DNA from 2 places in the Kitasatospora sp. NPDC002543 genome. Region 2 is predicted to be linked to the other one. Evidence: riboswitches for the same ligand, from Rfam matches in the RefSeq annotation. Region 2 holds a riboswitch; the other holds the start of a gene.
The links. A riboswitch is a leader RNA that binds a small molecule or an ion and turns the genes downstream of it on or off. The one in region 2 is predicted to bind cobalamin.

Region 1: another riboswitch for cobalamin. It lies ahead of ACWD4P_RS29700 (cobalamin biosynthesis protein); the one in region 2 lies ahead of ACWD4P_RS09455 (prenyltransferase/squalene oxidase repeat-containing protein).

What each region holds. Positions count from the first base shown of each region.
Region 1 is NZ_JBSFWR010000092.1:20,735-32,513, reverse strand. It holds gene ACWD4P_RS29710 (hypothetical protein) at 1-67, opposite strand, end outside; gene ACWD4P_RS29705 (alpha/beta hydrolase family protein) at 914-2,020, opposite strand; cobalamin riboswitch at 2,319-2,451, shown strand; gene ACWD4P_RS29700 (cobalamin biosynthesis protein) at 2,586-3,578, shown strand; gene ACWD4P_RS29695 (cobyric acid synthase) at 3,575-5,089, shown strand; gene ACWD4P_RS29690 (putative cobaltochelatase) at 5,124-7,241, shown strand; gene cobO (cob(I)yrinic acid a,c-diamide adenosyltransferase) at 7,248-7,853, shown strand; gene ACWD4P_RS29680 (cobyrinate a,c-diamide synthase) at 7,870-9,297, shown strand; gene cpt (chloramphenicol phosphotransferase CPT) at 9,344-9,910, shown strand; gene ACWD4P_RS29670 (TetR/AcrR family transcriptional regulator) at 9,924-10,601, opposite strand; gene ACWD4P_RS29665 (FAD-dependent monooxygenase) at 10,731-11,779, shown strand, end outside.
Region 2 is NZ_JBSFWR010000015.1:15,810-27,588, forward strand. It holds gene ACWD4P_RS09430 (hypothetical protein) at 221-538, opposite strand; gene ACWD4P_RS09435 (ECF transporter S component) at 557-1,414, opposite strand; gene ACWD4P_RS09440 (ABC transporter ATP-binding protein) at 1,411-3,054, opposite strand; gene ACWD4P_RS09445 (CbiQ family ECF transporter T component) at 3,059-4,246, opposite strand; gene ACWD4P_RS09450 (hypothetical protein) at 4,257-5,360, opposite strand; gene ACWD4P_RS09455 (prenyltransferase/squalene oxidase repeat-containing protein) at 5,357-8,173, opposite strand; cobalamin riboswitch at 8,354-8,499, opposite strand; cobalamin riboswitch at 8,541-8,675, shown strand; gene ACWD4P_RS09460 (hypothetical protein) at 8,852-10,216, shown strand; partial or broken gene ACWD4P_RS09465 (adenosylcobinamide amidohydrolase) at 10,204-10,864, opposite strand; gene ACWD4P_RS09470 (hypothetical protein) at 10,918-11,256, shown strand; gene ACWD4P_RS09475 (flagellar hook-length control protein FliK) at 11,320-11,779, opposite strand, start outside.

The sequences.
Region 1 (11,779 bases), on a different contig from region 2:
CGGCGTCCACCAGCATCCGGCGGGCCAGCGGGGCGAGCTCGGAGGGTGCCGGGAAGCCCTCCGGCACGGGAACCCGGCCCCGCCCGGGAGCCGGAGCGGGTCCTCGTCGCCGGGGTACTCCGTTACGGGGGACACCCGCCCCGCCCGGCCTGCCACCGGCAGGCCGTTGGGCCGTTCCGGGGAGACGGGTCACCGTCGCACCGGTACCGATCGTCGGCGGGAGCGGGGCATCACGGTCGCGCGGATTCCGAGACGTCACGTCGAGCAGTCTTCCCCTTGTACCGGCCTTCTGTCACATCCGGTTGTCCGTACGACCGGGCGACCGGGGGCGGCACCTCCGCAAGATCGGGCAACAGCGGCAAACCGCCTGGCCAAAAATGTGTGACCTGCCCATGCCACCCGATGCGCCCCGGTTGCCGGGAATGCTCGGCCGGTCACTGTGCGTGCAGGTGGGGGGTGAGGGGCCGGTCCAATTTTCGCCCCTGACAACGGGGCGGGTTTTCGCGGGGGCGTTCCGGCCCACGGACGCCGGGCGGGACTGTCCAGCCCGATTCCGGACGGATGGCGAACCGGATGGCGGGATCACGCCGCACGAGAAGTCGGACCGGCCGACTTCTCGTGCATCTCCGGCGAAATGGAGAAACGTTCATTTACGGGCGGGGGGAGGCCCGCCCGGAAAAGACCGGCGAAGCCCGGCCGAAATCGGCGCGCGAGGAGGGGGGCGAGGCGTCCGGAACGAGACCCGCGGGAAACGGGCGCCCCGCACGGGGCACCCGGGGCGCGGAGCGGGGGCCGGACGTCCGGGGCGGGGCGCGGGACAGCCGGGGCGGGGCGCGGGACGCCCGGGGCGGGGCGCGGGACGCCCGGGGCGGGGCGCGGGACGCCCGGGGCGGGGCGCGGGACGGCCGGGTGCTCAGAGCAGGGGCGTGAGCCAGCGGCGGAGGAGCTCGGTGTAGTGGTCGGGCGACGAGTTCCAGAGGGCGGCGTGGTCGGCACCGGGGAAGGGCCGGAGGCTCACCACGTCGCGGCGGGCGGCGGCCAGCTTCTCGGCGGTGCCGAAGGGCGCGATCGGGTCGTCGGGGCTGTGCAGGAGGAGGGTCGGCACCCGCAGGTCCGTGCCGTCGGCGATCCGGCCGAAGTCGGCGAGGTCGACACCGGTGCGGCCCTCGGCGGCGAGGGCGCCCAGTTCGGCGGCCGTGCCCCGGAAGCCGGCCCGGGCGGCGTCCCGGCGGGCCGAGGTCGGGAGGTCGAGCACCGGCGAGTCGAGGACCAGGCCGCCGACGGCGTGCGCCCACGCGGAACGGGCCACGGTCTGGAGGACCGTCGTCGCGCCGACGGACCAGCCGTAGAGGATCACCTTGCCCGCCCCGCTGTCGAGCGCCAGCCGCACGGCCGACTCGACGTCGCGCCACTCGGTCTCGCCGAAGTGGCTGAGCCCGTCCGGGGAGGCGGGGGCGCCCCGGTCGCCGCGGTAGGTGACGGCGAGGGCCGGCAGGCCGAGCCGGCCGAGGACGGGGAGCACCGGGAGGGCCTGCTGGCGGTCGGCCCCCGGACCGTGCACCAGGACCACCCAGGTGCCGCGATTGCCGTCGAGCCGCCAGGCGGGCAGGGCGCCGAGCTCACCGTCCGCGGTGGTGTCGGCGAAGGCGAGGCCGAGCGCCTCCATCGGGTCGCCGAGCAGGACCCTGGGGGTGAAGCGCACCTCGGTGCCGGCGGCGAGGGTGCCCCGGTCGGCGCGGACCAGCCGGCGGGTGACGCCGCGCTCGTCGCCGTGCAGGACCTCCTCCACGACCGCGTGCCCGCCGTCCGCCCACTCGACCGCCCAGCGGCCGGGACGCAGGCTCGCCGGGCTGCGGGTGAAGGTGACCCGGCCGGGGGCGAGGCCGCGGACCACGACCGGCCCAGACTCCTGGACGGCGGTCACCGGACGGACCATCCGCTCGGAGGCCCGACGGCCGATCACCAGCACGGCGGCCCCGACCGCGGCGGCCGCCACGACGGCGGCGGTTCCCCAACGCATTTCGCTCCCCGCTCTGTTGCTCACGGACCGGACGGTGTTCGTGCACAAGTTCACCGGTGCGCCGCCGCCCGGGCCACCGGGCTGGGCCGTCCGGGTCACCCGGGCGGCGGCCGGGCGGTGCTGAGGAGGCGCCAGGAGCGGCCGGCGCACGCCCGGCGTGCGGCCTTCCGGGCGGCCCGCCGCGTGACCCGCCGTGCGGCCCGCCGTGCGGCCCGCCGTGTGACCAACCCCTCCGTGACCTCGGTTGACTCCCGGTTCGGGCCCGTGATGGGATCCTGGGGCCAAACGGAGGCATGGAGAGGAAGCCGGTGGAAGTCCGGCGCGGTCCCGCCACTGTCACCGGGGAGCACGCTCGGAACATCGCCACGGCGGGCCGTCCACGGCCGCTGGAAGGCTCCGTGGGTGCGTTCGACCCGGAAGCCAGGAGACTCTCGCCGCCGTCACGTCGATCCAGGGCGCGGACCCTGAGTGAGGACACGCACGCGATGCAGGCTGCCCCGCCACGCCGGACTCCGAGCTGCCTTCCGCCGTGCCGCCCTCCCCGCCGCCACGCGCCGTGCGGCCGATGACCGCGCGCACCCCCTCCCCCGCTCCGCGTCCGCTGACCCGCGCCGCCGCGTTCGCGCTCGGCGCCGTCGCGGGCTACGCCGCCGACGCCCGCTTCGGCGACCCCCGTCGGGGCCACCCGGTGGCCCTCTTCGGCAGCGCGGCGACCCGGCTGGAGCGGCGGCTGTGGCGCGACGGACGCGGCGCCGGGGCCGGGTACACGGCGCTGTGCGTGGGCGCGGTCGCGGCGGGCGCGCTCGCCCTGGACCGCACGGTGGGCCGGCGCCCGCTGGGCCGGGCGGCGCTGGCGGCGGCCGCGGCCTGGACGGTGCTCGGCGGCACCTCGCTGACCCGGGAGGCGCGCACCATCGGCCGCTCGCTGGCCGACGGCGACCTCACGGCCGCCCGGGAGCGGCTGCCGCACCTGTGCGGACGGGACCCGAGCGCGCTGGACGGGCAGCAGATCGCCCGGGCCGTCGTCGAGTCGGTGGCCGAGAACACCGCCGACGCCGTGGTGAACGCGCTGGCCTGGGGCGCCCTGGCCGGCACCCCCGGCCTGCTGGCCTTCCGCGCCGTGAACACCCTGGACGCCATGGTGGGCCACCGCTCGCCCCGCTACGCCCGGTTCGGCTGGGCCTCGGCCCGGCTGGACGACGTGGCGGGCTGGCCGGGCGCCCGGCTGACGGCGCTGCTGACGGTGGCCGCCGCACCCGAGCCCCGAACGGCCTGGCGGGTCTGGCGGCGCGACGGCTCCGCCCACCCGAGCCCGAACGCGGGCCAGGCCGAGGCCGCGTTCGCCGGTGCGGTGGGCGTGCGGCTGGGCGGAACGCTGCGCTACGGCGAGCGGGTGGAGCACCGGCCCGTACTGGGCGAGGAGCTGCGGCCGGTGACGGTGGACGACATCGAGCGGGCCTGCGCGCTCTCCCGGCGGGTGGGCGCACTCGCGCTGGGTACGACGGTCGCGGGGCACGTCCTGCTGAGGATGCCGCTGAGGAAGAGGGGACGGGCATGACGAACGCGCTGCTGGTCGCGGGGACGACCTCGGACGCGGGCAAGACCGTGGTGACGGCCGGGATCTGCCGTTGGCTCGCCCGCCAGGGCGTGCGGGTCGCGCCGTTCAAGGCACAGAACATGTCGCTCAACTCCTTCGTCACCGCCGACGGCGCCGAGATCGGCCGCGCCCAGGCGATGCAGGCGCAGGCCGCCCGGGTGGAGCCGGAGGCGGCGATGAACCCGGTGCTGCTCAAGCCCGGCGCGGACGGCCGCAGCCAGGTGGTGCTGCTCGGCAGGCCGGTGGCCGAGGTGGGCGCGCTGGACTACCGCGAGCGCAAGCCCCTCCTGCTGGAGCGCGCCCTGGAGTGCCTCGCCGACCTGCGCGGCCGCTACGACGTGGTGGTCTGCGAGGGCGCGGGCTCGCCCGCCGAGATCAACCTGCGCGACCGCGACATCGCCAACATGGGCCTGGCCACGGCCGCCGGCCTGCCGGTGGTGGTGGTCGGGGACATCGACCGCGGCGGGGTCTTCGCGGCGATGTACGGGACGCTGGCACTGCTGTCGGCGGAGGACCAGCGGCACGTGGCGGGCTGGTTCGTCAACAAGTTCCGCGGCGACGCGCGGCTGCTGGCGCCCGGGCTGGAGATGCTGCACGAGCTGACCGGCCGTCCGGTGCTGGGCACGCTGCCGATGCTGCCCGGGCTCTGGCTGGACGCCGAGGACTCGCTGGACCTCTCCACGGTGGTGGACCGGGCGGACGGGCCCGGGCCGCTCGGCGCGGACGTGCTGCGGGTGGCGGTGGTGCGCTTCCCGCGGCTGTCCAACTTCACCGACGTGGACGCGCTCGCGCAGGAGCCGGGCGTGCTGGTCCGCTGGGCGACCAGGCCGGAGGAACTGGCCGACGCCGACCTGGTGGTGCTGCCCGGCACCCGCGCCACCGTCGCCGACCTCGCCTGGCTGCGCGAGCGCGGCCTGGAGCCGGCCCTGCGGGCGCGGGCGGCGGCCGGACTGCCGATCCTCGGGGTCTGCGGCGGCTACCAGATGCTGGCGCACTCGATCGTGGACGAGGTCGAGTCGAAGGCGGGCGCCGTCGAGGGCCTCGCACTGCTGCCGACGCGCGTGCGGTTCGGCGCCGAGAAGGTGCTGGCGCGGCCGGTCGGCGAGGCGTACGGGCAGCGGGTCGAGGGCTACGAGATCCACCACGGGGTGGTGGCGGTCGAGGGCGGGGAGGCCTTCCTGGACGGCTGCCGGGTCGGCGCGGTCTGGGGCACCACCTGGCACGGCGCGCTGGAGAACGACGGCTTCCGCCGTGAACTCCTGCGCGAGGTCGCCGAGTCGTCCGGCCGGGCGTTCGTCCCGGCGCCGGACACCTCCTTCGCCGCGGCGCGCGAGGCCCGGCTGGACCGGCTGGGCGACCTGATCGAGGAGCACGCGGACACCGACGCGCTGTGGAAGCTGATCGAGGGCGGGGTGCCGGCGGCCGGATCGCTGCCGTTCCTCCCGCCCGGGGCCCCTGGGAGTGACGCATGAGCCTGAGCCGGATACGACAGGAGTGGGGTACGGCATGAGTGACGTCCGCTATCCGTTCACCGCGATCGTCGGCATGGCCGACCTGCGGCTCGGGCTGCTGCTGAACGCGGTCTCCCCGGCCGTGGGCGGCGTGCTGGTGCGCGGCGAGAAGGGCACCGCGAAGTCGACCATGGTGCGCGCGCTGGCCGGCCTGCTGCCGTCCATCGCCACCGTGGACGACTGCCGCTTCGCCTGCGACCCGGCCACGCCCGACCCGCAGTGCCCGGACGGGCCGCACGTCTCCCCGTCCGCCTCCGAACGGCCCTCCCAGCTGGTCGAGTTGCCGGTCGGCGTGGCCGAGGACCGGATCGTCGGCTCGCTCGACCTGGAGCGGGCGCTGGCCGAGGGCGTCAAGGCGTACGAGCCCGGGCTGCTCGCCCGGGCGCACCGCGGCGTGCTCTACATCGACGAGGTGAACCTGCTCCAGGACCACGTGGTGGACCTGCTGCTGGACGCCGCCGCGATGGGGCGCTCGTACGTCGAGCGCGAGGGCGTGTCGGTGCGGCACGCCGCCCGGTTCCTGCTGGTCGGCACCATGAACCCGGAGGAGGGCGAGCTGCGGCCGCAGCTGCTCGACCGGTTCGGCCTGACCGTCGAGATCGCCGCCACCCGGGACCCGGCCGAGCGCGCCGAGGTCGTCCGCCGCCGGCTCGCGTACGACGTGGACCCGGCCTCGTTCGCCGCCCGGTTCGCCGCCGAGGAGCGGGCGCTCGCCGAACGGATCACCACCGCACGGGAGTTGCTGCCCAAGGTCGAGCTGACCGATGTGGCGCTGCGTCAGATCACCGCCGTGTGCGCCGCGTTCGAGGTGGACGGGCTGCGCGCGGACATCGTGATGGCCCGCACCGCCGTCGCGCTGGCCGCCTGGGACGGGCGCACCGAGGTGCTGGAGGAGGACGTCCGCAAGGCCGCCCGGCTGGCACTGCCGCACCGGCGCCGCCGCAACCCCTTCGACGCCCCGGGGCTGGACGAGGAGCAGCTGGACCGGACGCTGGAGGAGCACGCGCAGCCGGAGGACCCGGAGCCCGAGGGCGACGGGCCCGGCCCGGACGGCGACGGCGGACCGGAGGACGGCGGGCCGGACGGGGGCGGCCCCGACGGCGGCGGCGCGCCCGAGCCCTCCGACGGCGGCCCCGAGGCCTCCGCTCCCGAGACGTCCCCGTCCGAGGGCACCGTCCCCGAGGGCACCTCCCCCGAGGGCGGCGAGGAGCCCGCGCAGCCGCCCGCACCGGCCCGACACCCCTCCCCCTCGCGGGAGTCGGCGCCGGTCGCGGCCGGGGACCCGTACCGGACCCGGCTGTTCACGGTGAAGGGCACCGGGCACGGCGCCCAGGGCCGCCGCTCCCCCGCCGAGACCACCGGCGGGCACACCATCCGCGCCCGCCGCCCGCAGGGCGCGCTCGGCCGGCTGCACCTCACCGCGACCCTCCAGGCCGCCGCGCCGCACCAGGCGGCGCGCGGGCGCAGCGGGCGGGCACTGGTGGTGCACAAGGACGACTTCCGCGAACAGGTGCGCCAGGGACGGGAGTCCAACCTGGTGCTGTTCGTGGTCGACGCCTCCGGTTCGATGGCCGCCCGGCAGCGGATGACCGCCGTCAAGGGCGCGGTGCTCTCGCTGCTGATGGACGCCTACCAGCGCCGCGACAAGATCGGCATGATCACCTTCCGGGGCGCGGGCTCCGAGCTGGCACTGCCGCCCACCTCCTCGGTCGAGGTCGGCGCGGCGCGGCTGGAGTCGCTGCCCACCGGCGGGCGCACCCCGCTGGCCGCCGGCCTGCTGCGCGCCCACGAGGTGCTGCGGGTGGAGCGGCTGCGCGACCCGAACCGGCGCCCGCTGCTGGTCGTGGTGACCGACGGCCGGGCCACCGGCGGGCGGGACGCGCTCGCGCAGTCGCACCGCGCGGCCGGGCTGTTCGCGGCGCAGGGCACCGCGAGCGTGGTGCTGGACTGCGAGTCCGGCCCGGTCCGCCTGGGCCTCGCCCGCACCCTCGCCGGGCGGCTCGGCGGCACCGCCGTCAGCCTGGACGAGCTGCGCGCCGAGGGCGTGGCCTCGCTCGTCCGCGAGAACCGTTCCGCGCACCGCGCGACCACCACGATGCGAAAGGCGGCCTGAGCCGACATGCCCAAGGGTGTCCCCGAGAGCGTCCCCGACGACGGCCTGACGACCCGTCAGCGCCGCACGCAGCCGATCACCGCCGTGCACACCGGGCCCGGCAAGGGCAAGTCCACGGCCGCCTTCGGCATGGCGCTGCGGGCCTGGAACCAGGGCTGGTCGGTCGGGGTGTTCCAGTTCGTGAAGTCCGCCAAGTGGAAGGTCGGCGAGGAGAACGCCCTGCGCGTACTCGGCGCCTCCGGCGAGGGCGGCACCGTCGACTGGCACAAGATGGGCTCCGGCTGGTCCTGGATCCAGCGCTCCGCCGAGCAGGAGATGTCCAGCGAGGAGGCGGCCAAGGAGGGCTGGGAGCAGGTCAAGCGGGACCTCGCGGCCGAGACCTACCGCTTCTACGTGCTGGACGAGTTCACCTACCCGATGCACTGGGGGTGGATCGACCCGGACGAGGTGGTGGCCGTGCTCAAGGACCGCCCGGGCAGTCAGCACGTCGTCATCACCGGCCGGTACGCACCCGAGGTGCTGACCGGATTCGCCGACCTGGTCACCGAGATGACCAAGGTCAAGCACCCCATGGACGCCGGCCGCAAGGGCCAGCGCGGCATCGAGTGGTAGATCGAGTGGTAGACCGTTGAGCACCGTCCCCCCGGGCAGTACGCCCCCGCGCACCGTCCCCCGCCTGGTCGTCGCCGCGCCCTCCTCGGGCGCCGGCAAGACCACCGTCGCCACCGGCCTGATCGCGGCGCTCGCCGCGCGCGGGCTGGCGGTGTCCCCGCACAAGGTCGGCCCCGACTACATCGACCCGGGCTACCACGCGCTCGCCGCCGGCCGCCCGGGCCGCAACCTGGACGCCTTCCTGTGCGGGCCGGAGCGGATCGCGCCGCTGTTCCTGCACGGCGCGGCGGGGGCGGACGTCGCGGTGGTCGAGGGCGTCATGGGCCTGTTCGACGGGGCCTCCGGGCGCGGCGAACTGGCCTCCACCGCACACGTGGCCAAGCTGCTGCGGGCACCGGTGGTACTGGTGGTGGACGGCTCCTCGCAGTCCCGCTCGGTGGCCGCGCTGGTGCACGGCTTCGCCTCCTGGGACCCGGAGGTGCGACTCGCCGGGGTGATCCTCAACCGGGTCGCCTCCGACCGGCACGAGCAACTCCTGCGCGAGGCCCTGGAGGAGGGCTCCGGCGTGCCGGTGCTGGGCGCGCTGCGCCGCTCGGCGGCCGTCGCCACGCCGTCCCGCCACCTCGGGCTGATCCCGGCGGTGGAGCGCTCGGCGGAGGCCCTCAAGGCGGTCGCCGACATGGGCGAACTGGTCGCCTCCTCGGTCGACCTCGACGCCCTGCTCGAACTCGCCCGGACCGCGCCCGCACTGGACGCCGAACCGTGGAACCCGGCGGACGAGGTCGCACCGGTGGCCGGCCGGCCGAGGATCGCGGTCGCGGGTGGCGCGGCCTTCTCCTTCTCGTACGCCGAGAACGCCGAACTGCTGGGCGCGGCGGGCGCGGAGGTCGTCCCCTTCGACCCGCTGCACGCCGACACGCTGCCCGAGGGGACGGCCGGTCTGGTGATCGGCGGCGGGTTCCCCGAGCTCTACGTGCGCGAGCTGAGCGGCAACGCCGCACTGCGCGCCGCCATCGCCTCGTTCGCCGCCGTCGGCGGGCCGATCGCCGCCGAGTGCGCCGGACTGCTCTACCTGGGGCGGGAGTTGGACGGTCTGCCGATGTGCGGCGTGCTGGCCACCGACGCCCGGATGACCGAACGGCTCACCCTGGGCTACCGGGAGGCGGTCGCGCTGCACGACTCCCCGCTCGCCCCGGCCGGCACCAGGCTGCGCGGCCACGAGTTCCACCGCACGGTCTGCGAGCCCGGCGCGGGCGAACTCCCCGCCTGGGGCTGGCGCCTGCCCACCGGCCCCCGCACCGAGGGCTTCGCCGCCGGCAACGTGCACGCGTCCTACCTGCACCTGCACTGGGCGGGCGCGCCGGCACTGGCCTCCTCCTTCACCGGCGCGGCGGCCGCCTTCGCGGCGGGCTCCACCGCCACGCCGGGCGGCGGGCGGGGATAACGCCGCGACACCCCGAGGCGGGCGGGTCTAGGGTGCCCGCATGCATGTGATCGTCCTCAACGGCGGCTCCAGCTCGGGCAAGTCGAGCATCGCCCGATGCCTGCAGGAACTGCTGCCGGAGCCCTGGCTGCACCTCGGCACGGACACCATGGTCGAGGCGCTGCCGCCGTCGCTGCGTTCCGGCGGCGAGGGGATCGGCGGGCTCGAGGGCGGGGACGGGACGGTCGAGGTCGGCCCGGTCTTCGCCGCGCTGGACGCCGCCTGGACGCTCGGGGTGGCGGCGATGGCCCGGGCCGGAGCCCGGGTCGTGGTGGACGAGGTGTTCCTCGGCGGCGCCGCCTCGCAGTCCCGGTGGCGGGCGGCGCTGGAGGGCCTGGACGTGCTCTGGGTCGGGGTGCGCTGCGATCCGGCGGCGGCGGAGGAGCGGGAGGCCGCGCGCGGCGACCGGGTGGCCGGGATGGCCGCCGCGCAGGCGGAGGCGGTGCACCGGGGGGTCGCGTACGACCTGGTGGTGGACTCCACGCGGGCGTCCGCGGCGGACTGCGCCCGGACGGTGGCCGCGCGGGTGGCCGCGGTCGACTCGTCCCGCCCGCGGGCGGGCGCCCCGGAGTAGCGCCGCCCGCGGACTACTCCCGGTCGAGCAGCGCGGAGAGGTAGCGCGCCACCTCGTCGCGCAGTTCCTCCGGCGCCGGGATGTGCCAGTGTCCGCTGCCCGCCGTCGCGTTGAACAGGACCCCGTCGCACCAGCGGATCAGGCGGCGGGCGTCGGCCGCCGGGTCGGCCGAGCCGGACCGCCCGAGCAGTTCGGCGGCGATGTCCGCGAAGCGCCCGCCCAGACGGTCGTAGACGACGCGCAGTTCGGGCCGCCGGGTGGCCTCCAGGGCGAGTTCCAGGCGGGCCAGGGTGAGCCGGCGGCCGCTGGTGAGCGCCTGGTACAGCACGTCGGCGCCGACCCGGACGAGGAGGTCGCGCGCGGCGGCGGGGGCGGGCGGGGCCGCGACGGGCGGGAGCGTGGCGGGAGAGCGCGCGGTGGAAGAGCGCGCGGCGGGAGAGAGCATGGCGGAAGAGCGCGCGGCGGGCGGGTCCTCGGCGAGGACCGGGTATTCCTCGGTCTCCCGCTCGACGATGCGGGTGAGCGCGAGTTCGAGCAGCGCGGCTCTGGTGCGGGCGAGGTTGGAGGTCGATCCGGCGGGCAGGCCGGCCTCCTCGTCGACGGCCCGGTGGGTCAGCCCCCGCAGGCCGCGCTCGGCGATCAGGGCGATGGCGGCATCGGCGATCAGGGTCGGGCGCGGGGGCGTCGTCATGGGTCCGATCATGGCCGTTCTCCTCGGGCGTTCCCAATTCACTACAGCAGTAGTGTGCGTGAACTACATCTGTAGTACGGTGCTGGCAGATGAGCACTACGGATGTAGTGAACGGAGAGGAGCCCTCCCATGGGCAGCCCACAGGACAGGCAGCGCGCGATCGTCATCGGCGGCGGCATCGGCGGGCTCACCGCCGCCCTCGCCCTGCACCGGCAGGGCGTCCCGGTCCGCGTCCACGAGCGCGCCGACTCCCTCGAACCCGTCGGCGCCGGACTCGCCCTGGCCCCCAACGCCCTCCGCTCCCTCGACCGGCTCGGCGTCGGCGGACGCCTGCGCGCCCTCGCCGCACCGCACCCCGCCATCGGCCTGCGCCACCCCTCCGGCCGGTGGCTCGCCCGCACCAGCACCTCGGTGTTCGAGTCCTGCTTCGGCGACACCATCGCCGCCGTCGCCCGCGCCGACGTCATCACCGCCCTGGTCGACGCACTCCCGGAGGGCACCGTCCGCACCGGATCGCCCGCCGCCCTCGTCACCCCCGGCGGCGCCACCGAACCCGCCGTCGTCCGCACCGCCGACGGGGAGCAGGAGGCCGGCCTGGTCGTCGCCGCCGACGGCCTCCGCTCGGCGACCCGCAGCCTGCTCTTCCCCCACCACCCCGGCCCCCGCTACAGCGGCTTCACCACCTGGCGCGCCGTCGTCACCCCCGACCGCCGCCCGGCCGCCGTCGGCGAGGTGTGGGGCCGCGGGCGGCTCGCCGGCATCGTCCCGCTCGCCGACGACCGGGTCTACGTCTACGGCGCCGCCCTCGCCCCGGCCGGGGAACGGGCACCGGACGGGGACGAGCGGGCCGAACTCCTGCGCCGCTACGGCGACTGGTGCGCCCCCGTACCGCAGCTGTTCGCCCTCGCCGAGCCCGAGCGCGTCCTGCGCCACGACGTCTGGGACCTCGCCGACCCCCTGCCCGCCCACCACCACGGCCGGGTCGCCCTCCTCGGCGACGCCGCCCACGCGATGTGCCCCTTCCAGGGCCAGGGCGCCTGCCAGGCCATCGAGGACGCCGTCGTCCTCGCCTCCCTGCTCGCCCCCGGCGCCGACCCGGCCGCCGCCCTGCCCGCCTACACCGCCGCCCGACTCCCCCGCACCACCGCCGTCGTCGCCGCCTCGCGCCGCATCGGCGG
Region 2 (11,779 bases):
CCACACGTGTCCCGTCGGCGCCCCTACCTCTGTCGCGGAGGGTTGGAGCGTCGGCGGGACATTGCGTTCCGTCTGATGGCGAATCGTCGGACAGGCTCCGGACAGCCCCGCTCCGCTCCGCGGCATCGGCCCGGCCGCCGCACACGCGTGAACAAGCTTGAATCCCCGTGCCACCCGGGTGAAGAGCCCGATGCCGACGCGAGCACTGTCCGGATGCCGATCAGGGCGTCCGGTCGGGGTCGGCTCGCGCTGGCAGGACTGCGCGGATGTCGGCGAGCAGTTCCGGAAGTCCGCGCTCGGGCCCCAACCGACCGATCGAACTCTCGGCGTGCTTCGCGGGAAGGTCGGCCAGCACCCGTTCAGCCTCGCGCAGCAGCTCCCGCCCGCGCCGCAGGTCCAGCTTCATCCGGGCGACCTGGGCTTGCTGTACGCCGAGCTGGCGGCGTGAGGATTCCAGTCCGGCGTACTGCTCCGGGGTGAGGAGGACGAACCGGGCTCCGTCCATCGTCACCGTTCGGGGCTTCCCGGGTTTGGGCATGGCATTGACCTTTCCGGTTCACGAGGGCGCCGTCTCCGCCGACCGCATGGCAGGGGGCACCGGCGCGGTGCCGGTGCCGGTGCCGGTGCCGTCCGGGGCCTCGAAACGCACCGTGGGTTCGAAGTTGGCACGGCGGGCGGCACGGCGGAAGACCGTGAGGACGGCCGGGCCGACGACGAGGACGGCGGTGAAGGTGGTGACGGCGCGGCCGGTGTCCCAGCCGAGCGAGGTGGCGAGGTCGAACAGCAGGTAGCGGTGCCACTGTTCGGTGAAGGGGAGCCCGGGGAGGTAGGCGATGGAGCTGTTCGGGTCGGTGGAGAACGGCCAGAAGGAGAGGTTGAGCAGGAAGCCGAACAAGTAGCCGGAGAACGCGCCGTAGGCAGCCAACATCGGCAGCTCCAGGCGGGGCCGGGCCTTCGGCAGCAGTCCGGCGAGCATGCCGACGAAGGCGCAGCCGAACATCTGGTAAGGCATCCAGGGGCCGACGCCGCCGGTGAGCAGGGCGGAGGCGAAGAGCGAGGTGCAGCCGAGGGTGAAGCCGAAGCCGGGGCCGAAGATCCGGCCGGCCAGGACGAGGACGAAGAAGACCGTCTCCACTCCGGCGGTACCGGCGCCCAGGGGGCGGAGTCCGGCGTTGACGGCGGACAGGACGCCGAGCATGGCGAGGGCCTTGGCGTCGATGCCGCCGGCCGAGATCTCGGCGATGACGACGGCGAGGACCAGGACGAGCAGGGCGCCGAAGATCAGCGGCGGGGCGTAGGAGGAGCCGAACTTCCCCGGCGCGACGACGAACGGCCAGGTGAAGGCGACCAGACCGATGAAGGCCGCCAGGGCGACCACGACCCGGGCCCGGCCGGGGATCCGGACGGCGGTCACCGGGCCGCCTCCGCGGTCTCCAGCACCCCGGCGACCTGGTTGACCGTCAGGTAGGCGCGCGGGGCGAGGATCTTGGCGGTCTGCGGGGCGAAGGTCGGTGAAGCGACGATCACCTCGGCGGTGGGGCCGTCGGCGACCACCTCGCCCTCGGCCATCACCACCACCCGGTCGGCGGCGGAGGCGACGAACTCGACGTCGTGGGTGGAGACCACGACGGTGCGCCCCTCTGCGGCGAGAGTGTCCACGATGCCGGTGAGCGCCTCCTTCGCCTGGTAGTCGAGCCCCCGGGTGGGCTCGTCCAGCAGCACGACCCTTGGTGCGGCGGCCAGCTGGATCGCCAGCACCAGGGCCAGCTTCTGGCCCTCGGAGAGGTCCCGGGGGTGGGTGCCGTCCGGGATCCCGGGGGCGAGGCGGTCGAGGATCTGCCGGGCGGTCGGCCCGTCGGCGTGATCGGCTTCGAGGTCGCTCTGCGCGAGCTCCTGGGCGACGGTCTCCAGGTACAGCAGGTCGGTCGGGGTCTGCGGGACGAGCCCGACCAGCCGGCGGGCCCGGGCCGCGGTCAGGCGCTTGGGGTCCTCGGCTTTCCCTCCCCCGGTGCCGGTGACCTTCACGCTGCCGCCCTGCCGGGGCCCGGAGCCCTGCAGGGCCCACAGCAGCGAGGACTTGCCGGAGCCGTTGCGGCCCATCAGCGCGGTGACCTCGCCGGCGCGCAGCGCCAGGTCGACCTCCCGGACGGCGGCCACCGGACCGTACCGGACGACCACCCCCCGGGCGTCCAGCACCCGTTCCCCCACCACCGCTGCCCGGCGTGGCGGAGGAACGGGCACATCGGTGAGCCGCTCGCGCAGGGACACGGCGGCGCGGCGGGCGTCCCGGACGGACAGCGGCAGCGGCTGCCAGCCGGCCAGTCGGCCGAGGCCGACGACGGGCGGTGCGATCGCGGTTTCCCGGAAGACCTCGGCGGGCGGCCCGTGCACGACCGTCCCGTCGCCGGGCAGGTAGGCGACGCTGTCGGCGTACTGGACGACGCGTTCCAGCCGGTGCTCAGCGAGCAGCACGGTGACGCCGAGGTCGTGCACCAGCCGGGTGATCGCGGCCAGCACCTCCTCGGCGGCGGTCGGGTCGAGCGCGGAGGTCGGCTCGTCCAGCACCAGCACGCGCGGGTGCGCGGTGAGCACCGAGCCGATGGCGACACGCTGCTGCTGCCCGCCGGAGAGCTCGTGCAGGGCACGGTGGCGCAGCTCGGCCAGACCGAGCAGGTCGAGGGTCTCCTCGACGCGCTTGCGCATGGTCTCCGGCGGGATCGCCAACTGCTCCATGACGTAAGCCAGTTCCTCTTCCACCGTGTCGGTGGTGAAGCCGGCCAGCGGGTCCTGCCCGACCACGCCGACCACGTCGGCGAGTTCGCGCGGCGGGTGGTGGGCGGTGTCGCGTCCGTCCACGGTGACGCGGCCGCGCAGGGTGCCGCCGGTGAAGTGCGGCACGAGGCCGTTGACGGCGCCGAGCAGAGTGGACTTGCCGGCGCCGGTGCGGCCGACCACCAGGCAGAGCTCGCCCTCCGGGATGTGCAGGTCGACGTCGCGCAGGACGGGCGTCGTCGCGCCGTCGTACACCACGCCGACCTGGTCGAATCGGATCACGTGGTCACCTCGGTGTGCGAGCGGTCGGTACTGGTGGGAGGAGGGCGGAGGCTGCGGGCGTTCGGCCCGGCGGTGGGGAGACGATCCCCGCAGCGCCCGCCACAAGCAGGGCGAGCACCGGGACGAGCGGCAGCGTCGGCCAGGTCAGCGGGTACAGGGACGGGTTCAGGTCGGTGGCGTCGTAGCCGACGGTGGCGAACAGCAGTACTGCGGCGGTCACCCCGCACCCGGCGACCGCCCACTCGGCGGCCCGCCAGCGGTCCGGGCGGTAGGTGGTGCGCCGGACGCGCCGCCCGCCGAGCAGGAGGCCGGCCACGCACAGCACGGCGCCCGCGAGGAAGGCGGGCAGACCGAGCGCGGCCGGCGCCGTGCCGTCCAGCAGCCCGTACACCCCGGCGCACAGGCCGCACATGCCGAGCAGCATCAGCGCGCCGGTGAGCCGGCGGGAGCGGCGCGAGGCGGTGCCGGAGCGCCCGTAGCCGCGCGAGTCCATCGCGGCGGCCAGGCTGAGCGAACGCTCCAGCGCGTCCTCCAGGACCGGCACCACGATGCTGCGCAGCGCGCGAACGCCCTTGCGTTGCCCAGCGCGCAACCGCCGGGCCCGGGCGACGCGTTGGACGCTCTGCACCAGCTGCGGCGCGACACTGAGCGACACCGTCACCGCGACGCCCAGCTCGTACAGGGCACCCGGCAGCACCCGCAGGGCCCGCTTGGGGTTCGCGAGGGTGTTCGCGGCGCCGATGCAGCAGATCAGGCAGGCCAGCCGCAGCCCGTCGAAGGCCGCGGAGAGCGTGGCCTCCAGCGAGACCGGGCCGCCGATCCGGATGCCCGCGTACCAGTCGGGGGTGGGGATGTGCGGCAGGGAGAAGAGCAGGTGGTCGTGCGGGGTGATCCCGGTGGCGAAGACGCACCGGAAGACCACCCGGATCGCCACCACCGTCAGGGCCAGCCACAGGTAGTAGGTGAACCCGCGCGCCCACGGGGCCTCGCTGCGACGGGCCGTCACCACGTAGCCGAGCACGGCGAGGACGAGCAGGAGCAGCAGCGGGTTGGTGGTGCGGCTGGCCGCCGTCGCCAGGGCGAGTGCCCAGGCCCACCAGGCCAGCGGGTGGAGGTTGCGCGGGGCGCGACCGTTCCCCGCCGCCCGCCCGGGGGCGAGCGGGGAGGAGTCGGCGACGGCCTTGTCGAGCATGGTCATCCGATCACTCGGTCCGTCGACGGCGCTGCCGCGCGGCGACCACGGTGGCCACGCCCAGCGCCACGACGAGGACGGACCCGAGCACGGCGGGGAACATCGAGCCGGAGTCGTGCGGGGCGTCGGCCACCGGGTCGGCGTTGACCGCCCCGCCGGGTACGGCGGGGGTGGGCGTCGGCGCGGCCACGGCGGGCTGCTCCGTCGGCCGGTCGCTCGGGGTGTCCGTCGATGCCGCGGTGGGCGGCTCGACCGGTACCGGGGTCGCGGGTACCGGCGTCGGCTCGGGGGCACCCGGCGGCGTGATGCCGTCCTCGGGGGTAGCGGGGCTGCCGCTCCCCGGGGGCGTACCGGGAGCGGGCGGACGTGCTCCGCCCGCCGGGGGCTTGGCGGGCGCCGGAGCCCGGCCGGTTCCGGACCCGCCGGTGGTACCCGACCCGCCGGTGGTGCCGCTCGATCCGGTACCGGAACCGCCGCCGGTCGTCCCGCCGCCGCCGCTGCCCGTCGATCCGCTGCCGGAGCCGCCCGTGGTGCCCTGGCCGGGGTCGGCCGGCTGCCCGCCGGGGCTGGAGTCGTGCGCCCGGACGCTGTCCGGCGAGAAGGCCGGACGGCCCTCGGTGCCCTCGACGTTGGTGCCGCCGAAGATCCACAGGTCGACGCTGCCCGGCTTCGGCTGGTAGAGCATCGCGCCCAACTGGCTGTACGACCAGGTGTTCTGGCCCGGATCCGCGTGCCAGTACGACCAGTAGGCCGTGGCCGGAGGCGTCAGGACGCACTTCTCCTGGTCCGGGGTCGGGAACTGCTTCCCGCCCTGGAACCCGCTGTAGCCGATCCGGCAGATGAACGCCGGGCCGTCGTGCCCCGTCCCGGTGGTCTTCCAGCCGCCCTGGTTGAGCAGGGTGTACCCGGTGGTCGGGGTGGTCCCGCAGGACCGCAGCAGCGGACCGCCCCACTTGCCGAAGTCCACGGCGAGGACCACGCCGGAGGTGGTGGTGCACTGGTCCATCGGCAGCGGTGCGGCGGCGGCGGGGGCGGTGCCCACGGCGACACCGCCGAACGCCACGGCCAGGGTCGCGGCGGCGGCACCGATCAGCCGGCCGAAGCGCCGGATCACCGGTGACGCCCCGAACCGGAGGCGGTACGACGGCGGGCGGCCAGGACGGCCACAGCGCCGAGCACGGTCAGCAGACCGGCCGCCCCGGTCAGTGCCAGTGCTTCGCTCCCCGTCGCCGCGAGGCCGCCGGTACCGGACTGCCCGGCCCCGGCAGGCACGCCACCGCCGACCGGTTCACCGACGAGCGGGGCGTCGGACGGACGGGTGGTCGAGCCGTCACCGGGATCGGACGCGACGGAGGTGGGGGACGTCGTCGCCGACGGCGTGCCGGTGCCCGTCGGGGTCGGCGTGCCGGTTGCGCTCGCGGTGCCCGTAGGCGTGCCGGTCGGCGTCCCCGTGGGCATCTGCGTCGGAGTCCCCGTGGGGGTCGGCGTCGGCGTACCTCCGAGGGAGCGGGTCAGCGTCCCGAAGGAGATCCCGGTAGCACCGCCCAGCACCTGCGTGGAGGCCCGGACGTCCGAACCCTGCTGTCCGCCGGAGGCGACGTTGAACCCGCCGTCGCCGTTCTGCTGCCCGGCGAGGAAGTCGAGTGCCTTGTCGATCTGACCGTCGTAGGTGTTCTTGCGCAGCGTCATGCCCTGTACGGCCAGGGCGGCCGAGTTGGTCGAGTCACCGGCCGCGCCGGGGAAGCCCCCGTCCGGCAGCTGCCGCGCGGCGAGCCAGCCGAGCCCCTTGTCGACCGCCTGCGCGGCGTCCTCGCCCGGGACCAGGGCCAGGGCCATGACCGCCATCGCGGTGCTGTCCACGTCGGAGTCGCCGGTGGCGGGGATCAGGCTCGGCCAGGAGCCGTCCGCGTGCTGGAGGCCCTTCAGGTAGGCGATGGCGGGGGCCGCGCCGGCCGACTCACCGGCCCGGAGCTGAGCCATGACGGCGAGCGCCTGGGAGAAGACCGAGGTGGCGTAGGCGTAGTTGCCCGGGGCGTCGCAGCCGGTGTTCGCGTCGGCCTTGGTGCACACCATCGCCGCGAGGGCGGCGATCAGGTCGTGGCCGCCGAAGTTCCGCGGGTCCCGGCCGACGACCTCGGCGAGCAGCGCTTCCTTGCCGATCGAGCCACCGCCGGCGTACTCGGTTCCGATGGCGGTCCAGTCGTTGACGGTACGATCGCTCGCGTCCTTGCCCTGCTGGTCCAGGAAGTCGACGATCCGGCGCAGCGCGGCGTCGTCGGTGCCGGTGGCGGCGAGGGCGTAGGCGCCGTCGATGGTGAGGCCGAAGTCGGCGAAGGCCGGGAAGCCCTCGTAGTAGTGGCCGCCGATCAGCCGTGCCGGGTCGGTGAGGTAGGCGCTGCCCTTGGCGGCGTCGGGCTTCCTGCCGACGGGCGGGGTGGGCGTCGGGGTGGCGCCGTCGGGGTTGTGCCGGACGCTGGTGAGGTCGGTTCCGGTCAGGGCCAGGATGGCCTGTTCGGTGGCGGCGGCGTCCGGGTCCGGCGTGAACGCGTCGGGGCCGAAGCCGCCGTCCTTGTTCTGGCGGGCGGCGAGCCAGGCGGTGGCGGCGGCCCAGCGGGCGCCCTGGCCGGTGGCCTGGAAGGCCTGGGCGGCGCTCGCGGTGCTGGTGGTGTCGCCGGGTGCGCCGGCGTACGGGAGGAGGGAGCCGTCGGGCTGCTGGCTCGCCGCGAGCTGGTCGGTGGCCTTCTTGGCGGTTGCCTCGTAGCCGGGGGCCGTGCGCAGGGCGAGGGCGGCGGCCGCGGTGGTGAGCGGGTCGGATTCGCAGTGGTCACCGGCGACGATCATCGAGCCGGCCATGCCGCCGTCGGCGCACTGGAAGGCCGTGAAGCGGGCGAGTGCCGGGGCGGGCGGCGTGACGCCGGCGCGCTGGAGTGCGATGACGCCCAGGGACTGGACCCAGGGCGAGGCCGCACCGAGGAAGTCCCCGGCGGCGGTGCACTTGCCGTTCTCCCCGGCTGCCGTGCAGACGTGGTCGGTGAGCGCGGCGAGCAGGTCCCGCCCGCCGAAGGTGCGCGGGTCGCGGCCGGTGCTCTCCGCGACGAGAGCCAGCAGGGCGGCGGCCCTCGTGTCGGGCGCGCCGGTGGGGCCGTCGGGGTACAGGAACGCGTCGGTGTGGTCGACGAGGAAGCCGACGACCTTGCGCAGCGCCGGGTCCTGCGTCCCGGCGGCGGCGAGCGCGACGGCGGTGAGGGCGGTCCGGGGGTAGTCCGGCCCCGGGGCGGCCCAGTTCTCCATGTGGTCGCTGCCGACGAGTTGACCGGCCAGCCAGGCCGCGGCCGCGGCCGGGTTGCCGGTTGCGGAGGGCCCGGTGGGGCTCGCGGTCGGGGTCGGGGTAGCCGAGGGGGAGGAGGAAGGCGAAGGGGACGCCGAGGAGCCACCGTTCTTGGAGCGGACCGAGTCCGGGGTGAAGCTCGGTGCCCCGCTGGTGCCGCCGATGTCGGTGCCGCCGTACACCCAGGCCTCGACCTCGCCGGGCTTGGGCTGCTGCGTGCCGGCGCCGAACTGACTGTAGGACCAGGTCTGTTGGCCGGGTGCGGCGATCCAGTACGACCAGTACGCGGTGGCCTGCGGGGTGTTGACGCACGGTTCCTCGGCCGGAGTGGGGTACTGGACGCCGCCGTTGAAGGTCCCGGTGCCGAGCCGGCAGATGAAGGCGGGCCCGTCGTGCTCGGTCCCGGTCGTGGTGAAACCAGCGTTGTGCAGCAGGTTCATCCCGGTCGTCGGGTGGGCGTCGCAGCCGCGGACGACCCCGCCGCCCCAGTGGCCGAAGTCGACGGCGACGATCGCGCCCGTCGTCGCCGTGCACTGCTCGATCGGGTCGGCTGCCGCGCTGCCGGGGTGGCCCAGCAGGACCGTTCCGCAGGCGGCCACTGCGACGGCCGTGGTGACCAGAAGCGAGCCCAGCTCTCTGCTTCTGTGACGCGTAGGACTGCTGCTGACCCTCACCGGCGACTCCCCGATCGGTCGTCGGGGTCCCACGGCGCAGCCGACGGCTCTCCCCGGTACGGGGACCGTCGTGACCGCGTCGTAGTCCACGACGACGCATGTACTCCTGAACAAGGCCCCGGCGCAGGCATTCCGGCTCACCGGCCCTTGCGGGCGGGTCTACGGTTGCGGGTCAGCGCCGGAATCGGACCGGCTTCCCCTGACTGCCGAGGATGAAAAAGCGGTTCATCACACCACGCGCTCGAAGTCGTCGTCAACGAGTCGTCATGTCACTTTCACCACCTCGTAGATCCGTTCACGGGTGCGGTAACGTCCGCGGTGGCCGAGCGGGGGAATCCGGTGCGAATCCGGAGCTGACGCGCAGCGGTGTGGGGCGGTGGTTGCACCGGTCCCGAGCCCGAATGCCCGCGCGGTCGTGCAGCACCAGCACCAGCCAGCCCACGCGATCCGGGCGGCCGCCGCCCCCACCGCGCGCTCCCCGAACGAGTGCCGGCGCCCGGGGCAGGACCGGCGCGCCCGTCACCCCAAGGAGCCCGTTCCGTGTCCGTTCCCGCGCACTCGCGCCTCATCTCCTCACGTCTCGCCTCCGCGGCGACCGTCTCCATGGCCGCCGGCGCCCTCCTCCTGTCGGCCGTCCCTGCGCACGCCACCGCCTCGCCGAGTCAGATAGCCACCTCCAAGAGCACCGGCGTGACGTACCTCAAGTCCCTCCAGGCCGCCGACGGCAGCTACGTCACCGGCGGCGGGCTCTCCAACGAGTGGGCCTTCAGCGCGCTCGCCGCCGCCGGGACCGCCTCCGCGGACGTGACCCCCGGCGGTGACACCAGCAAGAACGCCCGCCTCGTCTACCGCAACCAGCTCGCCGCCCCCACTTGGCCCAGCGCCTCGCCCGTGGTGACGGACTACGAACGCGGCATCCTCAACTCCTACGCGGCCGGCATCGACCCTGCACGGATCGGCCCGGGCCGCAACCTCGTGGCCGACCTCGCCGCCTACTGGCAGACCGCCGAACCCGGCTACTACGGCCCGTCCGCGAACTTCAACGGGACCGTCTTCGGTCTGCTCGCCCTCGGCGGTGCCAAGACCCAGAGCGGCGGACAACGCGTCCCGCAGTCCCTGCTGAACGCCTCGGTCGCGACCGTGCGCGCCAACCAGCACAACGACGGCGGCTGGAACTACAGCAAGGCCGCCGGCGACCCGACCGCGCTCGCCCAGGGCAGCGACATCGACATGACCGGCGCCGCCATGGCCTCGCTGTGTGTCGGCGGCGTCCCGAACACCGACGCCGCGATCGTGGCCGCGAAGAACTTCCTCAAGGGCAAGCTCGCCTCCTCCGGCGCCTTCAACGCCATGTTCGGCGTCAACACCGACTCCAACGGCTGGGCCGTGTCCGGCCTCAACGCCTGCGGAATCAACCCCCAGGGCACCGACTTCACCAGCGGCACCGGCAAGACCCCGCTCGACTTCCTCATCGCCCAGCAGTTCAAGCCCGGCGGCGGCTTCAAGTACCTGCCCACCGACACCTCCCCGTCGCCGTACGCCTCCGTCGACGGCCTGCGCGCCGTCGCCGGCGCCGGGTTCACCGCCACCCCGCCGGCGCCGACCACCGCGGGCGAACCCGCCTGGTCCGCCACCACCGACTTCACCACGGGTACCGTCGCGAAGCTCGCCCTGGTCGTCGACGACGGCACCGGCAGCCTCAAGGTCTGCGCCGTCACCCTCGCCCCCACCGGCACCACCACGACCCTCGGCGACGTCCTCGACGCGGCAGCCACCGCCACTCCGAGCGGCTGCGTCACCTCCGTCACCCCGGCCACCGGAGGCGGCACCGTCACCGCGCTCAACGGCACCGCGAACAGCGGCTCCTCCACCTGGAAGGTCGGCCTGGACGGCGCCACCCCCACCACCGCTACCCGGGCCACCACCGTCCACCTCGGCGACACCGTCTCGCTGCGCTACGGCAGCTGATCCACCGACAGGACGAAGCTGCGGCGGCAGTCCTGCGTCGGCCGTGCGTGCTCGGGTGCGGGCCCCCGCGCCCGGCGCGCGCGGTCCCTCTCGGCCCCCGCGCGCACCGCCGCGTGGACCGCGCGCGCCACCCGTGCACCCCACAGCGAGCGCGGGCCGCCGAACGGCTCCGCATCCTCCCCCGCGCCGGTGTGCCTGGACCTTCGCCTCCGTGGCCGTGGCGAGCAGGTTCACCAGGCCCGCGTCGGACACCGTCGCCGGGACGACGACGAGGATGTTGACGGTGCCCGGCACGTACGCATGGGCCGGGGCGGTTTCGGGCCCGGCGGCCCAGATCGGCACGCCGATCCCCGTCGTGACCACCGCCGAGGCCCCGCCGTCGCACCCCCAGGTGAAGTCGTCCACCTGGGCGGCGGTCATCAGCCCCGCCCCGGCGCCCCGCAGCCGCTCCGCGGCAGCCAGCTCCGCCAGGTGCCGCTCCGGGTCCATCCGGCTGTACCCCGGCCTGACCTGTGCGTTCACCACCCACTCCCGTTCGCCGAGGCCACCGCCGAGGACGGTGCTGGAGAGCAACCGCCGGGCGCCGGGACCGCCTCGACGACGGCTCCCCCACACGGTCTGGTGAGCGGCCGCGCCGAGGAAGATCACGGCCTCGGCAAGCGATCACCCGTCGGCTTCACGGAGCAGGGGGACGGGTTCTGATGAGTGCTTCCCGATGGGTGGCAGGCTGCTACGTGGCCGTGGTCGGCCTGCTGGCGGGCCTGGGCGGGCTGACCGAGAACGGACGCTTCTACCTCGCCGCGATCGTCCTGACCCTGCCCGCCGGGCTCCTGGCGTTCCTGGCCGTGTACCTCGCGCGCGGGCTGCTGACCGGCATCGGCACTCTGGTCGCCAACACCCTGCTCCCTGACGGCAGCGACCCCGCGTGGCCGGCCACCGCGGGCATCGTGGCCAACACCCTGCTGTTCACGGCCGCGGCCGTCGGCAGCGTGCTGCATTACGACCACCTCGCCCGGCGCCGGAGGGCACCCCACGCCTGACCCCGTGCCCCGGCCTCCCCCGTCGGGGAGGCCGGGGCGTCGAGGCGTGGACAAGCAGGCAGGTCAGGGCGCGGTGATGCCGGGCTGGGCGCCCGCGCCGAAGGACCAGCCCTCGACGTCTCCGGGTGCCGGGTTGTAGCTGCCGGCGCCCAGGCTGCTGTACGACCAGGGGCCGCCGTGCTGGGCGTGCCAGTACGACCAGTAGGCGCTGCCGGTGGGGTTGGTGCAGGTCGTCGGCAAGGCGTTGATGGTGCAGACGAAGCCCGGGTAGCGCGGGTGGAAGGCGTACGAGAATCCGGCACCGGTCAGCGCGGTCAGGCCGCTGGCCGGGTCGCCGAGCGCGCAGCCGGTCTGGATGCCGCCGCCGACGGCGGTGAAGTCGACCACGACGGTGACGCCGGTGGTCCCGCTGCAGGCGGCGGCCTGGGCCTGCGGCGCCTGGGCAGCGGAGACGCCGAGCAGGCCGGCGGTGAGGGCCGCGGCGGCGGCGATCGAACCGAGCGTGCGGCGGACCGGGCGGACG